Linked DNA regions of Prosthecodimorpha staleyi. Each later gene encodes a partner of the first gene's protein in a complex. Links are inferred from orthologs where the notes say so. Each region holds a gene or a part of one and is shown in the gene's direction. Other genes may lie near its edges.

Region 1 (3,844 bases):
CCTTCCTTCACGGCTGGAGACGGGGACCCCTGGTCGGGCTTGTCGTCGCGGTGCGCCTGCCGGCGTTTTGCGATGCACCTGCGGTATCCTGCGAGGACACCGGCGGCCGCGACGGACCGTCTCGGGAAAAACCCGGAGCCCGCGGCCAGTCGCCGCGGGTTGCGCGCCTTGTAGCCAATTTCGTAAGACGAGGCCAGTCAGACGAGAGTCGCGTGGGTCAACGGGCTGCAGCTTTTTTGTGCGGCGCAGCGGGTGGCGCTCCAACCGGATCGGAATCAGCCGAAATGCCTGCCTTTCCGCCACTTCGGCTCGATGCGCGAGGGCTTGCCTGCCAGCGCGGCGGGCGGCTCGTCTTCCACGATCTCGCCTTTTCCGTTTCGGGCGGTGAGGCGCTCGTCGTCACCGGCCCAAACGGCGCCGGCAAGTCGACGCTTTTGCGGGTGATCGCCGGCCTGGTCGCGGCGAGCGAGGGCAGGATCGCGCTGGAGGGGGGCGATGCGGACCTTTCGATCGCCCAGCAGGCGCATTATTTCGGTCATGCCGATGCCCTCAAGCCGGCCTTGACGGTCGAGGAAAATCTCGGCTTCTGGCGCGGCTTCTTCGGCCGGCGGGCGGCGAGCGCGGATGCGGCGCTGGAGGCGGTCGGGATTGGCCATCTGGCCGGCCTGCCCGCCGCCTATCTCTCCGCCGGTCAGCGCCGGCGGCTGTCGCTCGCTCGGCTCCTGGTCTCGAACCGCCCGATCTGGCTGCTCGACGAGCCGACCTCGGCGCTCGACGCCGCCTCCGAAGCCCGCTTCACGGCGATCGTTGCCGGCCATCAGCAGGCCGGCGGCATCGTCGTCGCCGCCACCCACCAGCCGCTGCTGTTCTCCGCCGTCCGGTCGCTCGTCCTGGCGCCGGCCGGCATGGCCGAGGAGATCGCCGGATGAGCCCGATCGGTGCGCTGTTCATCCGCGAGCTGCGGCTCGCCACCCGGGTCGGCGGTGGCGCCCTGATGGGCGCGCTGTTCTTCCTGATCGTCGTCACCGTCTACCCGTTCGGGGTCGGGCCGGACCTGAACCTGCTCGCCCGGATCGGCCCGGCCATCCTGTGGATCGGCGCCCTGCTGGCAACCCTGCTCTCGCTCGACCGGCTGTTCCAGGCCGACCGCGACGACGGTACGCTCGACCTGATCCTGATGGGCGAGGAGCCGCTGGAACTGGTCGTGCTGATCAAATGCGCCGCCCATTGGGTCGCCACCGGCCTGCCGCTGGTGTTGATCTCGCCGCTCCTGGCGGTGTTCATGAACATGGAGCCGATCGCGATCGGCTCGACCATGCTGACGCTTGCGGTCGGCACGCCGGCGCTGACCTTCATCGGGGCGATCGGGGCGGGGCTGACGGTGACGCTGCGCCGCGGCGGGCTACTGCTCGCCATCCTGGTCCTGCCGCTGACGGTGCCGATCCTGATCTTCGGCGTCGCCGCCGCCAACGCACCCGTCCTGCAGCCGGCCCCGTTCCTGACGCCGTTCCTGCTTCTCTCGGCGCTGACGCTGTTTTCCGCCGTGATCGGCCCGATCGCCGCCGCCGCGGCGCTGCGGTTCACGAGCGACTGACCGATGCCGTCGGTACCGTCCTTTCTGCCGCAACCCCGTCGAGGCGGAGCAGCGTCGTGAAGGTTCTGATCGGCACGAACCATCTCGCCGATATCGCCGGCTCCGAAATGGTCGCCTTCGAGTTCACGCGCCATTTCCGCCGGTCTGGCGCGGATGTGACGGTCTTCGCCAACCACGCCGACGATCCGATGGCCGGCCTGTTCCGCGCGCAACTTGGGCTCGCGATCGAGACCCGTCCCGAGCGGACCGATCCGCTGGCCTTCGACCTCGTCTATTTTCAGCATCAGGTGGCGGGACTGTTCGACTACCGGATCGGGTCGGAGACCACGGCGCGCACCGCCATCCTGTTCGGGCGGCTGTCGCGACACAGCTTCATGGAAAGCGGCGGCTGGGCTTTCGATGCCGCGTTGGGCGACCTGTCGCTGGCCAATTCGGACTTGACCGCGGAGCGCCTGCGGGAGACCGGCGTCCGGCATCCGATCGCTGTCTTCTACAACGCCGCTCCCGCGGCCTTCGCCGCGCCGCCGCGGCCCCGGCCCGATCGGCCGCGCCGCATCCTCTGCGTCTCCAACCATCGCGACCCGGACCTTCTGGCGATGCTGGCGCGCCTCGGCCGCGTGTCGGACCTGACCCATCTCGGCCGCTTCGGCGACATGGTGCGGATGGTGGAGCCCGCCGACATTCATGGGGCCGATCTGGTCGTCTCGATCGGCAAGACCATTCCGTATGGGCTGATCGCCCATACGCCGGTCTATGTCTACGACCATTTCGGCGGCCCCGGCTACCTGACGCCTGAGAACCGGGACCGGGCGGCCCGGTACAATTTCTCGGGGCGCTGCACGGAGCGGCGCCTGACGCCGGACGCGGTGGTCGAGGAGATTATGAGCCGCTATGCCGACGGCGTTCGCTTCGCGGCGACCACCGACGAGGATTTTCTCGATCGCTACCGACTGGAGCCGCATCTCGATCGATGGATGCAGCTTGCCGGAACGTCCAACGCGGATCGGGTGGCGCGTCTCGCCGCCGATCATGGGCGGCTTGAGATCGAGCGCCAATTGGCGGCCCATGTGCGCAAGTCGTATCGTCAACTGAAGCGGGCAGAGGCGTCGGCCAAAACCCGCTGACTGGTGGCGCCGGTCAGCGCTCGAGCCCGGCGATCGCCTTGGCGAAATCGGCGGCGTCGAAGGGTTCCAAATCGTCGATGCCCTCGCCGACGCCGATATAGTGGATCGGCAGTTTGAACTTCGCCGCGATGGCGACCAGGATGCCGCCGCGGGCGGTCCCGTCCAGCTTGGTCATGACCAAGCCGGTGACGCCCGCCACCCGGCCGAAGATCTCGACCTGATTGAGCGCATTCTGGCCCGTGGTCGCGTCGAGGGTCAGCAGCACCGAATGCGGCGCCTCCGGGTCCTGCTTCTTGAGGACGCGGACGATCTTCTCCAACTCGGCCATCAGCTCGGCCTTGTTTTGCAGGCGACCGGCGGTGTCGATGATCAGGACATCGCGGCCCTCGTCGCGGGCCTGCTTCAAGGCATCGAAGGCGAGGCCGGCCGCATCCGCCCCGGGCTCGCGGGCGATCACGGGCGCACCGACGCGGCCGCCCCAGATGCGCAGCTGGTCGATTGCCGCCGCGCGGAACGTATCGCCGGCGCAGAGGATCACGGACCGGCCGGCGCGGGTCAGCTCCGCGGACAGCTTGCCGATCGTGGTCGTCTTGCCGGTGCCGTTGACGCCGACGACCAGCACGACATGCGGTTTCTTCGCCGGGTCGATGGTCAGCGGCACCGCATGCGGCGCCAGCACCTTCTCGACCTCGGCGGCCAGCACCGCACGGACCTCCTCGTCGGAGATCTCCTTGTCGAAGCGGTCCCGGCGCAGGGTCTCGGTGATCCGCATCGCCGTATCGAGGCCGAGATCGGCCTGGATCAGCACGTCCTCGAGCTCTTCGAGCGTGGCCGCATCGAGCTTGCGCTTGGTGAAGATCGCCGTGATGCCGGTGGTCAGCGACGACGAGGTGCGCGCCAGCCCCGATTTGAGCTTCGACCACCAGGACGGCTTCGGCCCGTCGGCAACGGCCGCCGGCTCCGGGGCCGCGGGGGAGGGGGCGGATGCTTGCTCGATCGCAACGGGGACCGGCGCCGCTTCCGTGGGGGCGGGTTCGATCGGCGCGGTCGGGGCCGCCACCGGCTCGGGGCCGCCGCCGAACATGCGCTTCCAGAAGCCGGGCTTCGCCTTGTCGTCACTCATGGT
Region 2 (5,859 bases), on another replicon or contig:
CATCACCATCGATACCGTCCTGCCGCTCAAGCAGACCGGCCGCATCGCGCGGGCCGCGATCGAGCCGATCTGGACCTGGATCATCCGCGACGTCGCCCGGCGCGAATGGGAGGAGGCGCTCGCCGCCGATCCCGGCGACCCGGCGGCCGATGCCGGTCCGGTTGCCCGCCGATTCCGCAAGGCCGCGGTGCCGCTGGTGCTGACCCGCCTGCGCGAAACGGAAGCCGATCCCAAGGGCTGGCAGAAACTGACCGTGCATCTCGGCGGCGAGACGGTCGCCCGCGAATTGCGCGACGTGATCTATGTCCTGCAGCGCGACGGCCAGTTCCTGACCCTGTCGGCGCAGCTGCCGAAATCCATCGGGCTCGCCGAGGCGAGCGATTCCGCGCAACTGGTCGCCGTCGTGCGCACCGCGGTCGAGCAGGTCCAGATCGACGCGGCCTTCGTCGGTGCCGCGATCCTGTCGCGCGTCACCGCCCCCTGGCTGCTCGGCCCGCTGGCACTTCGTCTGGCGGCCACCCAGGATGCGCGGCTTCTGGCCGGCAGCCGCTATGCGCGCATGATCGACATCGCCCTGTCGGAAACCGAGCGCCAGGTGACGCTGGTGCGCGGCAGGATCGCCGACCGGCGCGAGCGCATGAAGGTCGGCGGGGCGCTGCGCGACTTCCACGAGGTGCTGCGCAATCTGCAATTCGCCTTCGAGATCGAGACCGTGCCGCACTGGTTCAAGCGCATCGGTGCGGCCCGGCGCGACATGTCGGAACTGATCGGCAAGGAAATCGAGGCGGCCCCCGGCCTGATCCGGCGCGCGCTCCGGGTCGAATCGCTGGCCGGATCGTTCGGTGGCGGCTTCGATGTCTCGACCTACGAGGATGCCGAATTCGCGGTGCGGCTGCTCGGCGAGGCGCGGCTGGCCTCCGACAATCTCGCGCTCAACGACCTGATCGTGCGCACGCGCAAGCAGGTCGAACAGACGCTCGAAGTCCTGAACGGCAAGCTCTTCGCCGACCTGAAGTCCAATCAGGCGGTCGACCGCGCCGCGCTGATCGCCGCCGTGGACGGGGCGGTCAAGCTCAACGGCCTGGTCTTCGGGGAGGACTATGCGGCCGTGCTGCGCAAGTCGCGCGAGCAGGGCGTCGCCAAGGCCGCGACGCGCTTCGGCTGACGGGCCGCCTGCGGATGCATCCTGCCGGCAAATCGGGCCTGCCGTCACGCGGCCGCGTCCTGACGCCGATTTGACCGCCGTCAAACCTGCGTCAGCCGGTCTCGTGTAGGAGTTCGGCCATTGCAGCGCCGCGTTTCCGACGATACCTGAGACGGGAATGCGAGGGGAGGAGACCGGAGGGGCCGGTCATGCCGCCCCGGCGTCGCATCAGCGCAGGACCCGGCGGGACGGTCCGTCCGGCCGCAAGGTTCTGCGCCGAACCCATGGGAGCCCGATGCGCCCTCAGCGCGACGGTTCCGAAAGGCGGACGGCCGGACGACATGATGCTCTGGATCATCCTGGCGGCAATGACCGCGATCGCCGCCCTGGCGGTACTGGGGCCGATGGCCCGCGCCCGCCAGACGAACCTGTCGGCGGCCGACCGCGACCTCGCCGTCTACAAGGACCAACTGGCCGAGATCGACCGCGATCTCGAGCGCGGCGTGATCGGCATCCGCGAGGCCGAGGCGGGCCGCACGGAAATCTCCCGCCGCATCCTGAAGGCCGCCCGCGGCGCGGCGGCCGAGGCGGGCGGGGGATCGGGCCGGCGCGGCCGGATCGGCGCGATCGTGGCAGCGGTCGGCCTGCCGGCGGTGGCGCTCGGCGTCTATCTGTCGACCGGCGCCCCGGATCTGCCCGACCAGCCCTTGTCCGAACGCCTGGCGGCGCGGCCCGAGCAGGCCGACATCGACAATCTGGTCGCCCGGGTCGAATCCCACCTGATGCAGAATCCCGAGGACGGACGCGGCTGGGAAGTGCTCGCCCCGGTCTATCTGCGTCTCAACCGGCCCGCCGATGCGGCCCAGGCCTTCCGCAACGCCATCCGCACGCTCGGCGCCTCGCCGCGGCGCCAGTCCGGGCTCGGCGAGGCGCTGACGGTGGTCGCCGGCGGCATCGTCACGGCGGAGGCGCGGGCGGCCTTCGAGGCCGCATTGGCGCCCGAACCCGGTCTCGTCGCCGCGCGGATGTATCTGAACCTCGCCCTGACCCAGGAGGGCCGCCACGCAGAGGCGGTGGCGGCATGGCAGACGATGATCGCCGGCGCCGGGGCCGACGCACCCTGGCTGCCGACCGCCCGGCGCGAACTCGCCGCCGCCGAGATTGCCGCCGGACGCCCCCCGTCAGGGCAGCCGGCCCCTGGCGGCCAGCCGGCCCCGTCCGGCCAGGCTGGCACCGCGTCGACCGACAAGGCCGTCGCCGCGCCGGGGCCGAGCGCCGAGGACATGGCGGCGGCTGCCGGCATGGCGCCCGAAGACCGCACCCGCATGATCGAGGGCATGGTCGCGCGACTGTCCGAACGGCTCGACCAGGGCGGCGGCAGTGTCGACGAATGGTCGCGCCTGATCCGCTCGCTGGCCGTGCTCGGTCGCAAGGACGAGGCGCGCGCCGCCGCCCTCAAGGCGCGCGAGGCGGTCAAGTCCAGTGCCGACGACCTCGCCCGCATCGACGATCTTTCCAAGGGATTGGGGCTGGCGCTCTAGTCCTTCGGCTGCGACGCTCCAATTCACCGCCGGACGCCGTCCGGCCGACAGCCCCGAGGGGAGCATGACCCGCAAGCAGCGCCGCCTGACCATGATCGGAACCGCCGGAGCCGTCCTCGCCCTTGCGGCAGGACTGATCTTCTGGGCTTTGTCCGACTCGGTCGCCTTCTTCAACTCGCCCTCCGACGTGATGGCCAAGCGCCTGCCGCCCGAGCAGCGGATCCGGCTGGGCGGCCTGGTCAAGGAGGGATCGGTGGTGCGCGGGGAGGGGACGACCGTGCGCTTCGAGATCACCGACAAGGCGGTCTCGATTCCGGTCACCTATACGGGCATTCTGCCGGACCTGTTCCGCGAGGGGCAGGGCGTGGTGGCCGAGGGCCGCATGACCGGCGAGGGCAGTTTCCGCGCCGACCATGTGCTCGCCAAGCACGACGAGAACTACATGCCCAAGGAAGTGGCCGACAGCCTCAAGGCGCAGGGCCACTGGCAGGGCGACAAGGGTGCTGACGCGCCGAAGTGATCGGCATCGCCGGCCGGGGCCGGCACGCAAGGGAAATGCCGCGGCCTTGCCGGTTCGGCAGGGACGGCGGACGGGCGAAGAGAACGGACGGATGCGATGATCGTCGAGATCGGACACTACGCCCTGGTGCTGGCCTTCGCGCTGGCGCTGGTCCAATCGATCCTGCCGGTCTGGGGCGCCCGGACGCGCGACGCGCAGCTGATGGCGGTGGCCGGCCCGGCCGCGCTGGCGCAGTTCCTGTTCGTCGCGATCGCCTTCGGCGCGCTGACCTGGGCCGCGGTCGTCTCCGACTTCTCGGTCGCCAACGTCTTCGAGAACTCCCATTCGGCCAAGCCGCTGCAGTTCAAGATCAGCGGCGTGTGGGGCAACCACGAAGGCTCGATGCTGCTCTGGGTGCTGATCCTAGCCCTGTTCGGCGCGCTGGTCGCCGCCTTCGGGCGCAATCTGCCCGAGACGCTGAAGGCCAACGCGCTCGGCGTGCAGGCCTGGATCGCAGCCGCCTTCCTGCTGTTCATCCTGGCCACATCGAACCCGTTCCAGCGCCTGTCGCCCGCCCCGATGGAGGGCCGCGACCTCAATCCGATCCTGCAGGACTGGGGCCTCGCGATCCATCCGCCGCTGCTCTATCTCGGCTATGTCGGCTTCTCGATCTCCTTCGCCTTCGCGGTCGCCGCGCTGATCGACGGCCGCATCGACGCCGCCTGGGCGCGCTGGGTGCGGCCCTGGACGCTGGCCGCCTGGGTCTTTCTGACGCTCGGCATCGCGATGGGCTCCTACTGGGCCTATTACGAGCTCGGCTGGGGCGGCTGGTGGTTCTGGGATCCGGTCGAGAACGCGTCCTTCATGCCCTGGCTGTCGGGGACGGCCCTGCTGCATTCGGCGATCGTGATGGAGAAGCGCAACGCGCTGAAGGTCTGGACCATCCTGCTTGCGATCCTGACCTTCTCGCTGTCGCTGCTCGGCACCTTCCTGGTCCGCTCCGGCGTCTTGACCTCGGTGCATGCTTTCGCGACCGATCCTGCCCGCGGCGTCTTCATCCTGTTGATCCTGACCCTGTTCATCGGCGGCTCGCTGGCGCTGTTCGCCTGGCGCGGCTCGACGCTGACGCAGGGCGGCATCTTCGCGCCGATCAGCCGGGAGGGCGCGCTGGTCTTCAACAACCTGTTCCTGACCGTCTCCTGCCTCGCCGTGTTCGTCGGCACGCTCTATCCGCTGGTGCTCGAAGCCGTCACCGGGGACAAGATCTCGGTCGGCGCGCCCTTCTTCAACGTCGTCTTCGGCATCATCGTGGTGCCGCTCCTGCTGGTCGTGCCGATCGGACCCTTCCTGGCCTGGAAGCGCGGCGATCTCGGTGCGGTCGCCGAGCGGCTGTCCGTGGCGCTCGTGGTCGCGCTGGTGGTGGCGGCGATCACCGGCTGGATCAGCCGCGGCGCCTCCCCGGTCCTCGCGGCGCTCGGCTTCGGCCTTGCGGCCTGGCTGGTGATCGGGGCGCTGGCCGAATTCGCCTTCCGCATCCGGCTCTTCGCCGAACCGCTCGGGACCAGCCTGCGGCGCGCCCGCGGCCTGCCGCGTTCGGCCTGGGGCATGACCATCGCCCATATCGGCGTCGGCCTGTCGGTCGTCGGCATCGTCGCCGAGAGCGCCTGGAAGACCGAGCACATCCTGATCATGAAGCCGAACGACACCGTCGAGGTCGCCGGCATGACGGTCCAGTACCAGGGCTCGGCGCCGCGCAAGGGACCGAACTTCCAGGAACAGGCCGGGGTCTTCGCCGTGTCGCGCGCCGGCGTCGTCCTGACGACGCTGCGGCCGGCCAAGCGCTTCTATCCGGCCCGCCAGATGCCGACCACCGAGGCCGCGATCGGCCAGTTCGACCTCTATGCGTCGAACCTCTACATCTCGCTCGGCGACGCCCAGACCGACGGCGGCATGGCGGTGCGCATCTACTGGAAGCCCTTCGTGAATTTCATCTGGTACGGCTGCGTCGTGATGGCGCTCGGCGGCTTCGTCTCGCTGTCCGACCGGCGCCTGCGCGTCGGCGCACCGGTGCCTGCGCGTCTCGCCGGCCGCGTCCCGGCGGGAGCGGCCGAATGAGCCCGGCCCCGAAGGACCGGTCCGGGCGCCGCGCCGGACGTGTCGTTGCCGGGATTGCTGCCGGGGTCTGGCTCGGCCTTGCGCTTCTGGTGGTTCCGGCGGCGGCCGTGCAGCCGGACGAGATCCTGAAGGATCCGGTGCTGGAGAAGCGGGCGCGGGCGATCTCGGCGGATCTGCGCTGCATGGTCTGCCAGAACCAGTCGATCGACGATTCGGACGCGCCGCTGGCCAAGGACCTGCGCGTGCTGGTGCGTGAGCGTCTGGTCGCCGGCGACAGCAATGCCGCCGTCAAGGACTTCCTGGTCGCGCGCTACGGCCAGTTCGTGCTGCTCAATCCGCGCTTCGAATGGGAGACGGCGCTTCTCTGGGTGACGCCCTTCGCGGTCCTGGGCATCGGCGCCGGCGTGCTGGTCGTCGGCGCCCTGCGCCGGCGCCGGGTGCCCGCCGGGGAAGCGGCCGGCGGCGATCTGACCGCGGAGGAGCGCGCGGCGCTCGCCGAGATCCTGCGCGATCGGCCCTGAGGGCGACGCTCCCGGCGACGCGGTGCGACGGCCGGGATT
Region 3 (6,035 bases), on another replicon or contig:
CTGGCCCGGCGGATCGTTTCCGAAGCGCGCCACGGCGAGACCCAGCCCGACCTGCTATGGCGGGCCGCAGTGGCGCGGATGCTGGTCGAGCACCGGGTCTGTGGCTGACTGCTGGTCGGCATGGCGCATCGCAGGTCATCACCCGGAGCCCGCGTCGCGAGGTACGCCACACGATCGGCGGACGAACGATGACGAGACGGCGCAGGCCTTCCGTTCCGGAGGAGGCCTGCGCGGCGCGCGGGTCAGTTGGCGCGCGCTTCGGCGGTCTGTCGGAACGCCGTCCATTTGCCGCTGCAGCCCATCATGGCGACCCGCCAGACACCGGCACCCGACCGCCCCTTGAGCCGGCCCGAGGCATCGGCGCGCGCCAGACTTTGGCGGATATCCAGCGCGACGCGGCCATCGCCGCCGACACCGCCCGAAATCGCCGCACCGTCGTTGCCGCCGGCCGGTTGGACGCGGCCGTCGCGGATCGCGACCTTGGCCCGGTAGCTGCGGTCGCAGGATCCGCTTTCGGTCACCAGGCTGACCGCCCAGGTGCCGTCGTAGCTGGCGGGCCGGCCGCCGGCCGCAACCGGGCCGGCCGGGGCGATGCCGCCCGCCAGCGCGGCCATGACGAAGAATCGTGTGTTCATGCCTGTCCTCATTTCCTTCGCCCGGACACCGGATCTGGACCGACGGATGGTCGTCGATGCTGTCGGATCGCCGGGCTGTCGTCAGGGACACCCCGATATGAAACGCGAGCCGGACGGCTTCGATCCAGATGATCCGTCATCCGCATCGAATTTCCGGTGATTCTGCTTGCGTTCGGAAGGTTGAGACCGGACGATGCCGATCGTCTTGCGGCAGCCCGTCGGCCTCGTTTCATGCCCTGCAGTATCCGACAGCGAGGTCCGATCAGACCTGCGCCCGCTTCAGGGGCATGACCTGACGGATGATCTTGGCCTCAATGAGGCTCATTTGGGACAGACTGCGGTGTGCGCGGCGTTTTACTGAAGCGTCGCCGTGCCGCCAATTTCAGCACGCTGGCCACGACCTGACATTGTCTCGGCCGGGTGCGACGCCCCATAGTCCGAGCGACCCGCGAGTGAGACGAGGTGTCGCATGCGTCAGGAAAAACCCGAAACCGGCGGAGGCATTACGCCATCGGTTACGGCGTCGATCGGCGAGGCCGAGGCCGCCCTGCGGCGCAACGTGGACGATCTCGCGGAGGCGGCTCGGACCCTCGGCAATGCCGGCATCGCCGAATTTCAGGATCTCGCCGCCAGCCTCGATGTGATCGGACGGCGCCTGGCCCTATCGGATCCGATCCATCCCGACGGCCGCGCGTTCCGCGTCCGCCTCGCCGCCCATCTCGACACGCTCCGGGAAAATCTGGACGACCTCCTGGCCGAGATGGCTTCGGTGGCCCGCGAACAGGGTTCCAAGGCGAAGTGATCTCGGACCAGGACACCGTCCACCCTCAAGGACCTCGACGGCTTCGGAGAGCAACCCAACACACCCATCAAGCCATGCTCCGCACGGCGGGCGTCGGCGCAGCCGGCACCCTGTCATCTTGAGCGGCACGACCGGCCTCCCTGGCGGCCGCCCGGCGGCATCCGGCCGGTCGTGCCAGCCTTACAACGCGGTCTTTTCGGCCGGCGGGCGATCGAGGGTGCGGTCGATCTGCTTGGAAATCTGGGTGCCGGCCTCGCGGACATGCCGCCACGCCTCCTTGGTATAGCCGCCGTCATAGACGATGGCGTCGTAGCCGATCGCCACGGACAGAAGGAAGAAGAAGAATCCCAGACGCATGGCTCGATCCCTTGGGCGCCCATGCCGGACGGGGCTTCCCCGGCGGCGCGCCAGCCTGTGATGGTTCCGGCGTGCCCGCAGAGCCGCCGTCGGCGGCATGATGGCCGCCAAGTCCAAGTCATAACGTGTGGTAAGCCATCCGGTTCCGCAACCAGCCGCACGAGCCCGGGCGCCCGGACGCGGCGAGATCGCCGGGATCGGCGCGCCGGTTTCGCCGACCTGAGAAGGCCGGTCAGGCCGCCGGACGCCGGGCCAGCAGTGCCCCCAAGGCGACCAGCAGCCACCCGGCGATCATGGTCGAGCCGCCGATCGGCGCGGCATTGGCGAAGAGACGGGCGCCCTGGAACGCACGCAGCGCCAGATCGCCGGCAAAGAGCAGGCTGCCGGCGGCAAGCACGATGCCGGCCAGCCCGATCATGCGCGACCGGACTGCCATGCCGAGCGCGGCGAGAGCCGCCAGTCCCGCCCCATGGGCGACCAGCAGAAGGCTTGCCGGACCGAGCCCTGCACCGGCGGCGGCATCGCCGCCCGCCAGGGTGCGTGCGGCGAGATGGCTCGCCGCGGCCGCCAGGGCCACGCCCGTGGCCCCGAGCAGTCCGGCGAGGAGGAGATGCAGGCGGGCGATCGGCGGCATGGCGGAGGTCTCCGAAGGGGCGCCGGACTGTGGCCCGGCCGTCCGGTCGCCGCAAGCGTCGGCCTGGAGACGCCGACCCGGAGGCGGCGGCCTGGAGGCACCGGCGGAGGGGCACCGCGCGCCAGGCCGGCTCCGCTGACGGAGACCGGCGTCCCCATCCGGATGAAGACGCATACGCAGTGATCCGGACCCGTTCCCTGATCGAAACTTGATCGAAAGCGGGGCGCGACGCTGCAACCTCGGTCATTGAACAAGCCGGACCGCCGCTCTAGTGTCCCCTCGCCGTCTGCCGCGCCCTGGGGGCGGGGGATGGCGCCCGGAATGCGGCACCTGCAGACCGCGCCCCGCCGGAGGCAAGATGGCCCTGATCGACTATGCCAACCCGACCCGCTTCCTGGGTCTGGTGGAAAAGTTCCTGCCCTGGCTCGCCGGATTGGCCGCGCTGCTGATCGTCGTCGGCCTCGGCCTCGTCTTCGGCATAGCGCCGGACGACTACCAGCAGGGCGCGACGGTCAAGATCATGTTCATCCATGTGCCGGCCGCCTGGCTGTCGATGTTCGGCTATTCGATCATGGCCGCCTCTTCGCTCGGCACGCTGATCTGGCGCCATCCGCTCGCCGACGTCTCCGCCAAGGCCGCCGCCCCGGTCGGCGCCGCTTTCACCTTCGTCTGCCTGGTCACCGGTTCGCTCTGGGGCAAGCCGATGTGGGGCACCTGGTGGGAATGGGATGCCCGGCTGACCTCGGTCCTGGTCCTGTTCATTATGTATCTCGGCCTGATCGCGCTCTGGCAGACGCTGGAGGATCCGATCAAGGCCGGCCGGGCAGCCGCGGTGCTGACCCTGGTCGGGATCGTCAACATTCCGATCATCAAGTTCTCGGTCGACTGGTGGAACACCCTGCACCAGCCCGCCTCGGTGTTCCGGCTCGGCGGACCGACCATCCACGGCTCGATGCTCTGGCCGCTGCTCGTCACCGCGCTCGGCTTCACGGTGCTGTTCGTGACGCTACATCTGATGGCCATGCGCAACGAGATCCTGCGCCGCCGCATCCGCACGCTGCGGATGCTGCAGGCCTCGGCGGTGGCGGGGTAGTCCGGTCATGGCAGGTCTCGGTCCCCATTGGGGCTTCATCGTCGCCGCCTATCTGGTCACGGCCGTGGTGGTGCTCGGGCTCATCGTCTGGATTCGGGCCGACCTCGCGGCCCAGCGTCGGACCCTGAAGGATCTGGAGGCGCGCGGCCTGCGCCGGCGCTCCGATGCGGCCAAGGCGGTCACACCCGCAGCGGCGGCTACGCCCGCGGAGGCGGAATGACGACCGAGCTTCAACCCGACCCGCCGGCACCCTCCCGCCGCCCCTGGCTGGTGGCCCTGCCGCTGCTCGTCTTCGCCGCCATGGCCGGTCTGTTCGCCTATTTCCTGGTGCTGAAGCCGCGCGACGCCTCGGAAATTCCGTCCGTGCTGATCGACAAGCCGGTGCCGGACTTCACGCTGGCGCCGCTGGCAGGACTTTCCCGCGGCGGGGCCGCCGTGCCGGGCCTGACCAGCGCCGACCTCAAGGGCCGGGTCACCATCGTCAACGTCTGGGCCTCCTGGTGCGTGCCGTGCCGGCAGGAGCATCCGATCCTGAACACGATCGCCAAGGACCCCCGCGTCCGCCTGGTCGGCATCAACTACAAGGACGAGCCGGAGAACGCGCTGCGCTTCCTCGGCCAGCTCGGCAATCCCTTCGCGGCCGTCGGCACGGACCAGAAGGGCCGGGCGGCGATCGACTGGGGCGTCTACGGGGTGCCGGAAACCTTCCTGGTGGCCGCCGACGGACGGATCGCCTACAAGTTCATCGGTCCGCTCAGCCCCGAGGGCTACGCCGCGAAGCTCGAACCCGAGATCCAGAAGGCGGTCGCCCGTCGCTGAGCGTCCCGCCGCCGCAACGATCGAGCGGTCGGAGCCAATCGCGCCGGATCGGCGGACCGGGAGGAGGCACCATGGCGGTGGAGGATTTCGAGACCGGAGCCGCAGCGGCGTCGCGTTTCCAGCGAAGCGTCCCGGACGGCGATACGGTCGAGCGCAATGTCTGCCGCGATTGCGGCTTCGTCGCCTACGAGAATCCGAAGCTGGTCGTCGGCAGCGTGGTGCGTGCCGGCTCCGCCATCCTGCTCTGCCGGCGGGCGATCGAGCCGCGGCGCGGCTACTGGACGCTGCCGGCGGGCTATCTGGAACTCGGCGAGACGCCGGAGGACGGCGCACGCCGGGAAGCCTTCGAGGAGGCCGGCGCCGAAATCCGGCTGCATGCCCTGCTGGCGGTCTATTCCGTGCCGCGGATCAGTCAGGTGCAATTGATCTATCGGGCCGAACTGGCCGGTTCCTTCGCGGCCGGCCCGGAAAGCCTGGAGGTGCGCCTGTTCGAGCCGGACGAACTGCCCTGGACGGAACTGGCCTTTCCGTCGGTGGAATGGGCGCTCGAACACGAGCATGCGGTGCAGGCCGGCACGGCGCCGGCGCCCTTCGTCAATCCCGCCGGCGAAACCGGCGAGCGCTTCCGCGGCCGGCCAGCCGGCTTCGGCACCGCGCAACCACCCGAGCCGGCCTGATCGGGCAGACCCTTCGACGGACGGCAGGCGCGAAGCCGGAGATCACCGAGCTGCTCGAAATCGGCCATTCGTCCCGCCGGCGACAGAAAACCCCGCCGCTTGGGGCGGCGGGGTCTCGTGGCCGGAAGGCGGGGGGCTGATGTGCCTGGCCGGACCAGCGAGGCTGAAGGCCTGCGATCAGTAGCAGACCTTGACCTTGTAGGCGTGATGGCCGCGATACTTCACCTTCCAGCGGCAGCCGTAGTAGCCGTAATAGGCCGGATAGCCCCACGGACGGACGACGACCTTGCCGCCGTGCCAATGGCCGTGATGGCCATGCCACTTGTGGTGATGCTTCCAGCCGGCTTCAGCCGTGGAGGTCGTGGCCGGGACGGCCACGAGTGCAAGGCCGGCAGCAGCGGCAAGGCCGAGTACAAGCTTCTTCATCAGTTTGCTCCCTTCGCCATGGCGATCGGCTCAAGGTCCGATCACGCATTTAATGACGGGGAGAATAGTGCAGTCGCCTGAATTTGCCCTGATGGCATCGTTCATCTGGCGTTCATTTCATGGTGATTGACCCATATCGGGTTACCGGATTGCATAAATTGAGACAGAATCATGGCCTTTCGAATGAATACAAGTGAAATTGCGAATGTTGATCGTACGTATGTCTTGTCGCCTGTCGGGCCCGACTCCGAACCGGCGGCCATTCGGCCGGCCGGATCGGTATCGGGCGGACCGGGCTTGCGGATTACCAGCAGACGGTCTTGTTCTTCCAGACCGGGCCCCAGGGGGTGTAGACCAGCTTCGGCTTGCTGACGCAGCCGCCGCCATAGTAGCCGCCGTAGGCCGGGCCGTAGTAGCCGCCGTAATAGCCGCCGCCGTAGTAGCCACCACCGCCGACCTTGATGACGACCTTCGCCTCGGCGGCGGAGGTGGCGGCGACGGTGCCGGTGGCGAGGGCGGCGGTGGCGGCGAGGGCCATGAGGGTCTTGCGCAGCATGTTCGTTTCTCCCGTTTCGGTGGATCGTCTCTCGAT

What was found. Proteins that work in one complex are often made in the same cells at the same time.
Region 2: the proteins of ccmB (region 1) and ccmE are in contact, whole or in part, in a solved structure (PDB 8CE8), measured with the Escherichia coli proteins. The link is inferred for Prosthecodimorpha staleyi from one-to-one orthologs.
Region 3: the proteins of ccmB (region 1) and KL771_RS15555 are in contact, whole or in part, in a solved structure (PDB 8CE8), measured with the Escherichia coli proteins. The link is inferred for Prosthecodimorpha staleyi from one-to-one orthologs.

Annotation. Positions count from the first base shown.
Region 1 is NZ_JAHHZF010000004.1:8,646-12,489, reverse strand. The notes cover bases 1-2,764. They hold ccmB (heme exporter protein CcmB), read left to right. Parts: upstream 1-934; coding sequence 935-1,594; downstream 1,595-2,764. Other genes in these bases: ftsY (signal recognition particle-docking protein FtsY), read right to left, coding at 2,732-2,764; KL771_RS08400 (hypothetical protein), read left to right, coding at 1,651-2,718; ccmA (heme ABC exporter ATP-binding protein CcmA), read left to right, coding at 285-929. Also shown: more of ftsY, read right to left, coding at 2,765-3,841. UniProt on the Escherichia coli protein: Required for the export of heme to the periplasm for the biogenesis of c-type cytochromes.
Region 2 is NZ_JAHHZF010000003.1:136,580-142,438, reverse strand. What follows is about bases 1,679-4,477. They hold ccmE (cytochrome c maturation protein CcmE), read left to right. Parts: upstream 1,679-2,749; coding sequence 2,750-3,205; downstream 3,206-4,477. Other genes in these bases: KL771_RS06545 (heme lyase CcmF/NrfE family subunit), read left to right, coding at 3,302-4,477; ccmI (c-type cytochrome biogenesis protein CcmI), read left to right, coding at 1,679-2,685. Outside these bases: KL771_RS06560 (hypothetical protein), read left to right, coding at 1-1,165; more of ccmI, read left to right, coding at 1,486-1,678; more of KL771_RS06545, read left to right, coding at 4,478-5,299; KL771_RS06540 (cytochrome c-type biogenesis protein), read left to right, coding at 5,296-5,820. UniProt on the Escherichia coli protein: Heme chaperone required for the biogenesis of c-type cytochromes. Transiently binds heme delivered by CcmC and transfers the heme to apo-cytochromes in a process facilitated by CcmF and CcmH.
Region 3 is NZ_JAHHZF010000007.1:211,530-217,564, reverse strand. What follows is about bases 1,679-4,653. They hold KL771_RS15555 (heme ABC transporter permease), read left to right. Parts: upstream 1,679-2,786; coding sequence 2,787-3,521; downstream 3,522-4,653. Other genes in these bases: KL771_RS15540 (NUDIX hydrolase), read left to right, coding at 4,412-4,653; KL771_RS15545 (DsbE family thiol:disulfide interchange protein), read left to right, coding at 3,738-4,340; ccmD (heme exporter protein CcmD), read left to right, coding at 3,529-3,741; KL771_RS15560 (DUF423 domain-containing protein), read right to left, coding at 2,027-2,428; KL771_RS15565 (hypothetical protein), read right to left, coding at 1,679-1,794. Also shown: KL771_RS15580 (hypothetical protein), read left to right, coding at 1-108; KL771_RS15575 (hypothetical protein), read right to left, coding at 243-635; KL771_RS15570 (hypothetical protein), read left to right, coding at 1,105-1,437; more of KL771_RS15565, read right to left, coding at 1,618-1,678; more of KL771_RS15540, read left to right, coding at 4,654-5,017; KL771_RS15535 (hypothetical protein), read right to left, coding at 5,195-5,443; KL771_RS15530 (sulfur globule protein precursor), read right to left, coding at 5,748-5,999. UniProt on the Escherichia coli protein: Required for the export of heme to the periplasm for the biogenesis of c-type cytochromes.